DNA from 4 places in the Staphylococcus sp. FSL K6-0223 genome. Region 3 is predicted to be linked to each of the others. Evidence: riboswitches for the same ligand, from Rfam matches in the RefSeq annotation. Region 3 holds a riboswitch; each other region holds the start of a gene.

Region 1 (3,220 bases), on a different contig from region 3:
ATTCCAAGAAACAGAATATACTGCATCTGCATATTTTGTAGCTAATGCAATACCTTGTTTAGATGCACCTGCTTGCATGGCCACAGGTTTTCCCTGAATGCTACTTGGTGTTGTTAATGGTCCATCAACTTGAAAATATTTGCCATTGTGGTGAAGCGGTTTGATATTGCGATTTATCATTGTATGATGATGCCGATTGGGTTTGAAATCTTCAGTATGCCAAGAATCAAACAATCCATTCATGACTTGAGCAAACTCTTCAGCTTTTTTATAGCGTTCATCATGATTGGGTAGATGTTCCATGCTGTGATTTTGAGCTTCGGCATCTGTCATGGAAGTGACTAAATTCCATCCCACTCGTCCACCACTAATATGTTCTAAACTAAGTAACTGACGTGCTGCAGTGAATGGATTAGAAAATGTACTTGAAATGGTAGGAACTAATCCAACATGTTGTGTGACTTGAGATATAGCAGTTAAGTTAATCAGTGGATCAAACCAAAAACTTGGCATAGAAGTATAGCTAGGAATAAAAGACTGATTATCTGCGAAAAAGACTACATCTAACAACCCTTTTTCAGATAACTGAGCTAATTCTTGATAGTATTGAATATCACCGATACGTTCAATACTTGAATTGGGAAGTTGCCAAGCAGCTTGATGATGACCACATCCATAGATTAATACGCCGAGATGAAGTTGATGTTGATGAGTCAATTTAATTTCTCACTCCAATGTTTATTTTATTTCTATTCTAAGATAAGGAAGACCAGTTATATATTAATTCATGGTTAAACCACCATCGACAGTAATATTTTGACCAGTCATACCATCTGCTGCTTCGCTACTTAAATAAGCGACCATATTAGCAACATCTTGTGGGGTAGTCACTTTACGTAATGGAGTCGTCTGTGCAATTAAATCAAAAACGTCTGGTGTAGTGACAGCACTAGCATCAGTTGTTTTAAGCAATCCGCCTGACACTACATTAGCAGTAATACCATATTGCCCTAATTCGGCTGCAATATTACGTGTGAACCCAATCAACCCAGCTTTAGCTGTTGTGTATTCATGATATGGTACAACAGGATGTTGATATAAGTTTGTGCCAATACTTACAATGGTGCCAGAACCACGCTCTATAAATTGTGGAATGACACTTTGAGTAACATTAAAAGCGCCTTTTAGTGTACCATCAATTTGTTGTTGGTAGTCTTCCCATGATAAGTCTTTAAATGCCTTTTGCGCATTTGGATCAAATTTAAAATTAACTAATGCATTATTGACAACAACGTCAATTTTTCCAAAATGATGTGTTGCCTCATTAACTAAACGATCGACTTCGTCACGTTGTGTGACATCTGCTTGTAAAGCAATGGCGTTTTCACCAATCTCATGTGCTAATTGTTCAGCTGCTTCACGACTTTGATTGTAATTAATGATAACTTCAAATCCTTGTTTAGCTAATGTTTTTGCAATGACCGCTCCTAAACCACGGCTACTTCCAGTTACTAATACTGTTCTCGTCATAAATATCGTGCCTCCATTTACTTCATTTACAGCAAAAAAATATGCAACCTTCACATTAGGAAAGTTGCATTAAAATAGATATATCATTATTGAGAACAGTTTGACACATCTCAACAGGTCATCTTATTTTATACGACACTTTCCTACGCTAGTATAAGCTAGTTCAGGTTCAAAGGGTTTGAGGTTACACCTCATCTCAGTTTTAAAACACCCCTAGTGCATATGATTTAACTATAGTTTCACTTTATGACTTCTATTATGAGAAGTCAAGCGCTTCCATATAATATTCAACAACATAAAAAATATCATCAAATTTAAAGATAATATTTTATATAATTTATTTATATAATAAATTTAAATATGATAATTGAAAATTAGATATTCTGTGTTTAAAATAAATAAGGCACAAGACATGTACATCATAGAATAGATTAGTTATCCAACGTTAAATGAAAGTTTAACGTTTTTTTATTTTAAAAAATAAGGAGATCGACATTTATTATGAATTGGTTAGCAATTATTTTATTTTTAGCCGTTGTTATTGGAGTCAGCCTTTATGCATTTTGGCGTTCAAGGAAAATAAAGACTGATAGTGCAGGTGGCTATTTTATGGGAGGCAATAGTTTAACAGGATTTACGATTGCCTCAACAATTATTATGACCAACCTATCTACAGAACAAATTGTAGGACAGAATGGTCAAAGTTATGGCAAGGGTATGGAAGTTATGGCTTGGGAAGTCACAGCTGCTGTAGCCGTTGTCTTACTTGCATGGATATTCTTACCCAAATATTTAAGGTACGGTGTGGATACCATTTCTGAATTACTTGAAATGCGTTATGGTACCTTTACTAAACGCTTCGTTTCTATATTGTTTATTTTCACTTATGTTGTATCATTTTTACCAGTTGTCTTATATTCTGGTTCATTAGTATTTAATAAAATGTTTAGTATTGGGGAATACTTAGGAGTAAGTGATGCCACAGCAACGATTATTATTGCATTTGTCATTGGTGCAGTAGGTGTTATCTATTTATTTATCGGTGGTTTGTCACTGAGCGCATTTAGTGATTCAATCTATGGTGTCGGATTAATTATAGGTGGTTTGATTATTACAATTTTAGGTTTACATCATTTAGGTGATGGGAATTTTGTAAAAGGATTCGACCACATGGTCCAACGTACGCCTGAAAAACTAAACGCTTTTGGGGCCATTGATTCAGATGTTGTTCCATGGCCAACATTATTCTTTGGTATGTTCTTTAATAATTTATTCTTTTGGTGTGCGAACCAAATGATTGTACAAAAAGCCTTAGCTGGTAAGAATTTAAAAGAATCACAAAAAGGTGCGATATATTTAAGTTTATTTAAAGTATTTGGTCCTATTTTTACGGTGATTCCTGGTGTTATTGCATATAATTATTTCAACGGAGGTATAACATCTAATGATAATGCATATCCTGCATTGATTCAGGCGATTTTACCTGATTGGGGTTATGGTCTATTCGGGGCAGTTATTTTTGGAGCTATATTAAGTTCATTTGTTGGATCATTAAACAGTACAACAACACTCTTTACTTTAGACTTTTATAAACCTATTTTTGGTAAGCGTGCTTCGGATCAACATATTGCACGTGTCGGGCATATCGCGACAGTTGTGATTGGTGTTATTGTAGTAGGTATATCTCCAC
Region 2 (3,220 bases), on a different contig from region 3:
CACGTTCTTCAAACAGCTTAATCAATTGAAATGTATTATGACTATCAAGTCCAAATGTTGGCTCATCTAATAAAACAATTTCAGCTTTTGAACTTAAAGCAGTTGCTACGCTTAATCGGCGTTTCTGACCTGTAGATATTTCAAAAGGATGATGATGTTTAACTTTTTCTAAATGTAAAAGTTTCAAAAGATGTTCAGTTTCTTCTTTCGATTTTGCTTTATCAAGATGATTATAATGAATATTAATTTCGTCATAAACTGAATTAGTAATAAACTGAAGTTCAGGATTTTGGTATACAAGATACATATTTTGAGCAGCATCTTTAATTTTCTTCAGTAATCGGTTCTCATAAAACATTGTACCGTTGTATTTCACTAATTGCATCATAGATTCAAGTAAAGTAGTTTTGCCAGCTCCATTTTTTCCAGTAATTGTAATCCATTCTCCAGGATGAATATTTAGTTCTGAAACTTCAAATAGTGTATTTTTACTGCGAATTATTTGTCCGTTTTGAAATTTAAAAAGTGTTTTAGAAGTCTGTGGTGTTAAATCTGTTCGTATAGGCGCATAATCCCATGCATGAGGGTGCCATACGCCAAATTCAGTAAGTAACGATTCACAATGTTTGAGTATGTATTCAGGTGTATTATCAGCTATAATTTCTCCATCATAGTTCATTAATATGACTCGATCTACATGATGCCAAATATGTTCCACTTTATGTTCTACAATTAATACCGTTTGATCAGTCCATAATTGAATGAGTCGTTGCCATAAGTCAGCAGTTGCTTGTACATCTAACATAGCTGTAGGTTCATCTAAAAAGAGTGTATCAGCTTTCTGTAAAATCGTTTCAACGATAGCAAGCTTTTGTTTCATACCACCACTTAAATTATTTACGAAAGTTGAATTATCCACATCTAAATCTACAGACGCAAGTGCTTTTTTAATTTGTTCATCCATGTCTTCTCTTGGCACTTTTTGATTTTCTAAGACGAAAGCTAATTCTTCGTAAACTTTTGGCATACAAAATTGTGTATCTGGGTCTTGAAAAATAACCCCCGAATTAGGATCAATGTCTAGTTCATCATATTTCATCGGTAATTCTATAAGATTAGGAACAATGCCACTAAGGACATTAAGCAATGTGCTTTTACCAGATCCTGAAGGACCTAGTAAAAGCACTTTTTCTTTATCTTTAATTTCTATATTTAGATTATCGAAAATTTTTCGATCACCATTTGGATATTTTAGACGTAAATTTTTGACTTTTAACACAATCATTTCCCCTTATAAGTTGTCGTAATCTTTTTGAGAGGCAGGACGGAATAATTTAGTTACTCCAGTTTGATCTAAGGCTTTTACAATTAAATAAGAGAGTATACCAGACAGTACAATACCACTAATAGCACGGAAAATGATGAAAAGTAGTAAGTTCCAACCCGCAACTTCGTTTAGATAGCCATAAAAATAATCTACAGGGAAAGATACTAATGCTGTTACTAAACCAGCTAACATTGCTACCATTAAAGAACGTGATTTGTATTTAAAGATAGCAAACACAACTTCACATGCTAGACCTTGTAAAATTGCATATACTATAGTAGGAATATCAAATTTCCCCATAACAATAGTTTCACCTGCACCAGCAGCAAATTCAGCAATTAATGCAATACCTGGTTTAGGAATAATTAAGTAAGCTACAATAGCAGCCATAAACCAAATACCGTATGTAAGTTGTTCTAGATGTATACCAGCTACTTGAGCTAAATTATATGGCAACCACCATAAGTTATAAATGATTGCAAAAATAACAGCAATCAGCACAGTAACTAGAATTTCTGAAAGCTTTAAACCTTTAGACATAAAATAGTTCCTCCTAAAAAAACGCACAACCCTTCGTAGAAAAGTTGTGCGTAAATTTAAATAAAAATGCTATTGATTATTAAAAACATGATTTATTTAAGTTAACACTTTCCTACGCTAGTTTTTAACTAGATCAGGTTCAAAGGGTTTGAGGTTAAGCCTCATCTCAGTGCTATACACCCCTAGTGCATTTATATTTTATTTATTTTAAATGTATGACTTTTAATAGTAGATGTCAAGATGCTTTTAATCTATATTTAATTAAAAATAAATTATAATTAAACAGTTTACATATTTAACAATTAAAATGTAATTAGTTCTAAAAATAATGAAAGAAAGTAGGATAGATTTATTTCCAACTCAGCCATCGATAGCCAATATATTAAAAATACCTGAGACAGCTTGTATGTCTCAGGCTTATTCATTAAATATTCTTAATGATGACATAAATAAGAAAATTAGTCTAATGTATTTTGAACATCTTGTTTAGTTTGTTCAATATCATCAGTTTTTTCTTCTTTTTGTTCTTTTAATTTTTCTTCATATTCTTTTGCTTTTTTTGCATCTTCATGTGTCATAGGACAACTCTCCTTTTTCATAGATTACTTTACAAAATTAATATACCCAATTAATAAAAGAATAAACTTCATCTCAGTCTAGAGAAGTATTTTATTTTTTATTAAAGACAAGAATAGAAAGTTCATATATAATTAATTTTGAGGTGAACTGTATGTCTTTTCTTAAGAAACACGCCGAGATTATCTATAGTTACTTGATCGGTATCGTTTCACTCTTCACAGGTCTCATTATCTTAATCAATTTGCCTTTAATCCATAAACTAAAAGATAAAGATAAAATTGATTTAAAAATACATAATATATGGGACTTTCTTAATGCATTTTTTAGTGAAATAATTAGAGTGATGAGTAGATTCATAGGCAACTTTCCAGTTGTAAGTGCAGTCATAATTATTCTATTTGGTATTCTAGTCATATTGATTGGATATACGTTATTTAGAACAACCAAATACGATTACGACATCTCAATTTTCTTTTTAGTTATTGGTATTTTATACTTCCTCATTACAATTACATTGATGACTCAAGTATATGGTTTTTGGGCAATTATATTCATTATTCCATTTGTGATTCATACAGGATATATTGTTTATAAAGATGAATTGTATCAAGAAAATAGAAAAGTTCATTATTTATGGATTATTATTTCATATGGAATAAGTTACTTGATTACTCAACTGTCATTGTATGGCAAAATCGATGCAAATGAGATTGAGCCTATTGATATTTTAAGTGTAAATACATTCTTCATCATTATGTGGTTATTAGCTCAAGC
Region 3 (3,220 bases):
GTTGACTAAAGATGCTCAAATTTATGAGAAGGAGGATAGTAAGGTCGCAACATTTTGTGTAGCAACTGAAAGAAATTACAAAGATGAAAATAATGAAATATCAAGTGATTATTTATTGTGTAAAGCTTTCGGCAAAACAGCAACCAATATCGAAAAATATACTTGTCAAGGTACATTAGTAGGTATAACAGGACAAATGCGTTCAAGAAAATATGAAAAAGAAGGACAAACGCATTTTGTAACCGAACTATATGTAGAAACAATTAAATTTATGTCTCCAAAAACTAAACATAATGAAATCCTCTCTCAAAATCAATACGATGAAGACACTTATCATTCAGACGACATTGAAATTATTAATATCTAAAAATTAATTCTCTCCCTAAACTCCATCCTATTTTTAATAAAAATTAAATTATCCTTTTCTTTCAATTATACTCAAGCGACCTACTTTGATCGGCCAATATTAAAGTAAGGTCGCTTTTAATATTTAAGTCATCAATCATTCAATCAACTTATAATTATCTGACAGATTTCAATTATATTACAAACTTGTTTAAGAATCGATACAATCTCAAAACTGTCATGACAGTTTTGAGTAGAAATTTAATTCCAATTATAATTAATATTCATTGTAATTCGAGTGTAAAAAAGAGCTTGTTTTTTTTATTTCACTGTAACCTACACTGTTTATACAGATGTTAGAGTAGTACTTGTAAATTAGTTAAGAAAACAAATCACTTTTAGGAGGATTTTTAATAATGAAAAAGACAATTATTGCATCATCATTAGCAGTAGGATTAGGCGTTGTAGCAGGTAATGCTGGACACGACGCACACGCAAGTGAAGCAACAAACGTTGATAAAGCAGAATTAGCTCAAAAAGCTCAATCAAATGACCAATCATTAAACGAAAGCCCTATCCAAAAAGGTGCTTATAACGTAAACTTTGATTACAATGGTTTCAATTATCACTTTGAATCAAATGGTACTCACTGGAGCTGGAACTATGCACAAAATGGTCAAGCTACTCCACAACAAGATGTAAGCAACCAAACTTCAGCTGACCAAGTAAGTTCACAACAACAAACTAGCCAAGCTCAACAAGCTCAACCAGAACAAACTTCTGCTCCACAAACTGAGCAAACTCAACAACCACAAGCTAAAGCAACTACTTCTTACAGTGCACCAACTAACAACACTGCAAGTAGTCAAGCTTCATCAAACCAAGCTTCAAGTGGTTCATCAGTAAACGTAAATTCACACTTAAAACAAATTGCTCAACGTGAATCAGGTGGCGACATCCACGCTATCAACCCATCAACTGGCGCAGCTGGTAAATATCAATTCTTACAATCAACTTGGGATTCAGTAGCTCCAAGTCAATATCAAGGTCAATCTCCAGCTAACGCTCCAGAAAGCGTACAAGACGCTGCAGCAGTTAAATTATACAACACTGCAGGCGCTAGCCAATGGGTAACTGCATAATTTAAATATATGATTATTAACCATCTTCTCAGTATGAGAAGATGGTTTTTTTATTTAGAAGCACATTTAATTGATTTAGTGAGAGTCGTTTGATAATGTAATTATTGAATTAAATAAATATTAACTACTAGGGGAGCCACAAGGCTGAGATGATATGATTCAGACCCTTATAACCTGATTTGGTTAGTACCAACGTAGGAAAGTAGTCTTTATCAAATAAGCATCGCTATGCCCAGATTTAGCTACTTTTCATTGTTGGAAAGTAGTTTTTTTATTATCCAAGGAGGCTTATTTAATGAAATTTTCACAAGAATTAAGGGAAGAAGCTCAACCAATTATTGAAAGAATTTACAATGATAACTTTATTCAAGAATTATTAGCTGGGACTTTACCTAAACAAGCAGTACGTCAATATTTAAGAGCGGATGCATCATATTTAAAAGAATTTACAAACTTATATGCCTTACTTATTCCAAAGGTTCACACTATGCAAGATGTAAAATTCTTAGTCGAACAGATTGAATTCATGTTAGATGGTGAAGTAGAGGCACATGAAGTACTGGCTGATTATATCAATGAATCTTATGAAGAAATTGTTAAAGAAAAAGTTTGGCCACCAAGTGGAGATCACTATATTAAGCATATGTATTATAATGCTTATGCTCATGAAAATGCAGCATACACTATAGCTGCAATGGCACCTTGTCCTTACGTCTATGCAGTTATAGCTAAGCGTGCGATTAAAGATCCTAAATTAAATAAAGATTCAATTACCGCAAAGTGGTTTGATTTTTATAGTACTGAAATGGATCCACTTGTTGATGTTTTCGATCAATTGATGGATCGTTTAACAGAAGAATGTACTGACAAAGAAAAGCATGAAATCAAAGAAAACTTCTTGCAAAGTACAGTACATGAGCGTCATTTCTTTAATATGGCTTATATCGATGAAAAATGGGATTTTGGAGGAGAAAACCATGAATAAACCTAAAATAGCATTAACGATAGCTGGAACAGATCCCACTGGTGGCGCAGGGGTAATGGCTGATTTAAAATCTTTCCATTCATGTGGCGTATACGGTATGGCAGCAATCACTAGCATTGTCGCTCAAAATACTCTAGGTGTTCAGAGCATTCATAATTTGGAAACAAGTTGGGTACAAGAGCAACTTGATAGTGTTTTTGATGATGAATTACCACATGCTATAAAAACAGGAATGATTGCGACTAAAGAAACAATGGAACTGATACAAAGTTATTTGAAAAAGTATTCAGATATTCCTTATGTTATTGATCCTGTTATGTTGGCGAAGAGTGGAGATTCACTCATGGACGATGATACTAAATCTCACTTACAAACTACCTTATTACCTTTAGCTGATGTTGTAACACCAAATATTCCTGAAGCAGAGGAAATTATTGGTTTGAAAATAGATAGTGAAGACAATATCCGCAAAGCAGGAGATATTTTTATCAATGAGATTGGTAGTAAAGGCGTTGTTATTAAAGGTGGTCATTCTGCTGATTTAAATAACGCTAAAGATTTCTTATTTACGAAGGACGATGTTTATACTTTTGAAAATAAACGTTTCGATACTAAACATACACACGGAACTGGTTGTACATTTTCAGCAGTAATCACTGCAGAACTAGCTAAAGGTCGTTCTATATATCAAGCAGTAGAAAAAGCTAAGTCGTTTATTTCAATGAGTATTGAACATACGCCTGAAATT
Region 4 (3,220 bases), on a different contig from region 3:
AGATGGAGATAGCAAATACGATAAAGCCAACAATTGCAATTAACCCTCTCGCTACAAAACGACTTTGACCGCTATGCAAAATTTTATCTGAAATCGCACCCGCAGATAAAATTAAAATAAACATAATAAACCATGGTAAAGCACTAATTGTCATATCTTTAAATTGTACATGATATTGCTCAGTTAAATAAGTAGGTAACCAAATTAAGAATAGAGCAATAACAAATTGAACTACGAAATATTGCCCTGCAATAGCATAGAAACTCATGCGTTTAAAAAATTGATTCCAAGGTGCTACGGATTTAGTTGTTTCTACTAAATCACGATGTTGCATGATATACTGTTTTTCTGCTTCATTGACCATGCGATGTTGCTCAGGTAAATCTTTAGCAATAATTGCCCAAAGTGCTGCAATCACAATACCAACCGCACCGAAAATATAGAATACAGCTTGCCAGTTAAATGCATTAACAATTGCGATGGTAACTACTGGTGCTAATACTGGACCGAAATATGATCCTGCTAACAACGCACTCGATGCTCTCCCTTTTTCATCTTTAGCAAACCAAGTTGAATTGAATACTGCATTAGATGGATACATTGGCGCTTCTCCGATACCAAATAAGAAACGTACTAAATATAATAGACCATGATGTTTAATCATTCCCGTTAAAATTGTAAATGCACTCCACCATAATAATGCGATTGAAATCATCTTACGCGGACCAAACTTCTCTGCTAACATACCTGAAGGGACTTGCATCAATGCATAACCCAGTGAGAAGAATGAAGCTAATAAACCAAATTGTTGCTTTGTCATGTGAAGATCTTCCATCATTTGAGGTGCAATAAATGAGATATTAGATCTATCCATATATGCAATAACCCCAATAATAAAGAATGCGATAGCGAAATACCAACGAACCTTACTTTTCTTTTGTCTTTGTACCATAATTATTTTTCCTGCTTCCCTTTAAAATTGTGTTGATTCTACTTATACGTTGACAATGAAAACTCCCAATCACGTCTTTCCCTGTTGTTTCCAACCGCCTTTCGAGCCTCATCTCATAGGCTTTCTGATATATTTTTTATAATATTAACAGTTTTTGTAAACGTTTACAATTACTTTTTGAATATTTTTTATTTAATTTATACATGGCTATATAAAACGTGGTTTCTTGATTAAAAAATATATTACTATAAATCTAATTTATTTTTGTATTTGAACTCTATTAAAAAAGGTTGTAGAATAAAAATGAAGCAAAAATGCTGATGTTTATTTTAAACACAACTGAATAAACGATCCACTGGAAGTGCCTTTGTTTAAGGCTGAGAGTAAAGAACGAACTTTATAATTCCTGGAACCTGATCCAGTTTGTACTGGCGTAGGAAAGTGGCGACTAGGATATCGTAAAGTTAAACAAAACGCTATTTCCCTACTGCAGGGAAATAGCGTTTTTTGTTTAATAAGGAGTGATGTTCATTTTTATAGCGATAACGAAATATAAAGATTTAACCAATGATGATGTACAACATTTTCTTGATATCTCGGATGGAATAGATGGTTTATTGTTTCGTACTCCCATGTCATCAAGTGATTTGTCTTCATTTTTAACATCACTTATAGAAAAAGGATTCCCTAAATCAAAAATCATTATTCATAGTGATGTACATTTACTTGAACAACTTCACCTCTCTCATATTCATTTTCGAGAAATGGATGAAGATGCATTTAGCTATAAATCAACGCATCCAGAGATTGAAGTAAGTATGTCTACACATTCAATTGAATCTGTTAAAGCAGCTTATGAACACGATCTTGATTATGTCTTTTTTGGTCACATTTTTAAGACACCTTCAAAACCTAATCAATTGCCTCGATCAAAAGCAGAGATTCAACGTGTGTTAGAGATTCCTATTCCCATTTATGCCATTGGAGGTATCACTGAAAAAACGATTCCTCAATTACCTCATGGTTTTAAAGGAATTTGTGCGATTTCTTTTTTTATGAACGCATCTTTACAACAAATTGAACTGTTGCGAAAGGAGTGGTTGAAAGATGCATGATGTTTTAATCATAGGTTCGGGCGTGATTGGCATGTCTATTGCGCGACAATTAAGCCAATCTCACCTTGACATTGCACTTATCGATCGTGACGTGCCAGGTAAACACGCATCATATAAAGCAGGTGGTATGTTAGGTGCTCAAAATGAATTTACTGAAGATACTGATTTATTTAGACTTGCTCTTGAATCACGAAGTCTCTTTCCACAATTATGTCAAGATTTAGAAGATGAGACAGGTATTGATATTCAGTTTCAAAATTCAGGATTAATTAAAGTGGCTAATCGTCCTGAAGATGTTGAAAGTTTAGAAAAGCAGTATCAATTTTTAAGCGGTTTAGATTCTAGCGTCATTGTTCTTTCAGATGAGGAACTTACTCATTTAACGAATGGTACAGTAACATCAAGTGAAATGGCTATTTACATTCCACAAGATGGACAAATTAATGCCAATCACTACACTAAAGCTTTATTTACATCTTTAAAGCAACGTCAAATTAAGCGATATTTTAATACAGAGGTACAATCTGTTCATCGCCAAAATGGGTACTACGATGTTGAAACGTCACAAGGCACATTACAAGCTAAGAAAGTCATTGTGGCAGCGGGCGCATGGACATCTAAATTATTAACTCAATACTCATTACCTAGAGATGTAGTCGGTGTAAAAGGTGAAGTCTTACTGATTGAAAATGATCATTTGGATTTAAAAGAAACCGTATTTATGACCAATGGCTGTTACATCGTACCAAAATATCCAAATCGTTTCTTAATTGGTGCCACAAGCGAGTTTGATAACTATTCAGTTGGTAATACAGACGATGGTATCTCTTGGTTACACCACTTTGCAAATGAACGTATACCAGAACTCGCACACGGCAAAGTCATTAAACAATGGTCTGGTGTCCGTCCATATACTGAAGGAGAAATACCGATAATGGACCGTATTGATGAAGATTTATATGTGATTTCTGGTCATTATCGTAACGGTATTTTACTTTCGCCTATTATTGGTCGTGATATCGCCAATTGGATACTCACCGGTGTTAAACCGCGTCGATATGAATCATTTAGTGCTTCAAGGAGGTTAAATCATGAAGTGTATCATTAATGGGGACACATTCAATTTTGATTCAGAACAATCTATTACATCTGT

The links. Region 3 has a riboswitch for thiamine pyrophosphate ahead of tenA (thiaminase II). Riboswitches for the same ligand answer to the same signal wherever they lie in the genome.
Region 1: another riboswitch for thiamine pyrophosphate. It lies ahead of MHI13_RS01460 (3-oxoacyl-ACP reductase); the one in region 3 lies ahead of tenA (thiaminase II).
Region 2: another riboswitch for thiamine pyrophosphate. It lies ahead of MHI13_RS08075 (ECF transporter S component); the one in region 3 lies ahead of tenA (thiaminase II).
Region 4: another riboswitch for thiamine pyrophosphate. It lies ahead of MHI13_RS02035 (thiamine phosphate synthase); the one in region 3 lies ahead of tenA (thiaminase II).

What each region holds. Positions count from the first base shown of each region.
Region 1 covers NZ_JBBOYX010000001.1:307,999-311,218, forward strand. The annotation lists gene MHI13_RS01455 (LLM class flavin-dependent oxidoreductase) at 1-717, opposite strand, end outside; gene MHI13_RS01460 (3-oxoacyl-ACP reductase) at 781-1,530, opposite strand; TPP riboswitch at 1,654-1,755, opposite strand; gene MHI13_RS01465 (solute:sodium symporter family transporter) at 2,032-3,220, shown strand, end outside.
Region 2 covers NZ_JBBOYX010000001.1:1,644,187-1,647,406, reverse strand. The annotation lists gene MHI13_RS08080 (ABC transporter ATP-binding protein) at 1-1,279, opposite strand, end outside; gene MHI13_RS08075 (ECF transporter S component) at 1,292-1,867, opposite strand; TPP riboswitch at 1,960-2,061, opposite strand; gene graF (glycopeptide resistance-associated protein GraF) at 2,326-2,445, opposite strand; gene auxA (lipoteichoic acid stability factor AuxA) at 2,598-3,220, shown strand, end outside.
Region 3 covers NZ_JBBOYX010000003.1:183,273-186,492, reverse strand. The annotation lists gene MHI13_RS18115 (single-stranded DNA-binding protein) at 1-367, shown strand, start outside; gene MHI13_RS18110 (transglycosylase family protein) at 762-1,487, shown strand; TPP riboswitch at 1,607-1,705, shown strand; gene tenA (thiaminase II) at 1,783-2,472, shown strand; gene thiD (bifunctional hydroxymethylpyrimidine kinase/phosphomethylpyrimidine kinase) at 2,465-3,220, shown strand, end outside.
Region 4 covers NZ_JBBOYX010000001.1:432,239-435,458, reverse strand. The annotation lists gene MHI13_RS02040 (MFS transporter) at 1-952, opposite strand, end outside; TPP riboswitch at 1,300-1,409, shown strand; gene MHI13_RS02035 (thiamine phosphate synthase) at 1,477-2,067, shown strand; gene thiO (glycine oxidase ThiO) at 2,060-3,175, shown strand; gene thiS (sulfur carrier protein ThiS) at 3,159-3,220, shown strand, end outside.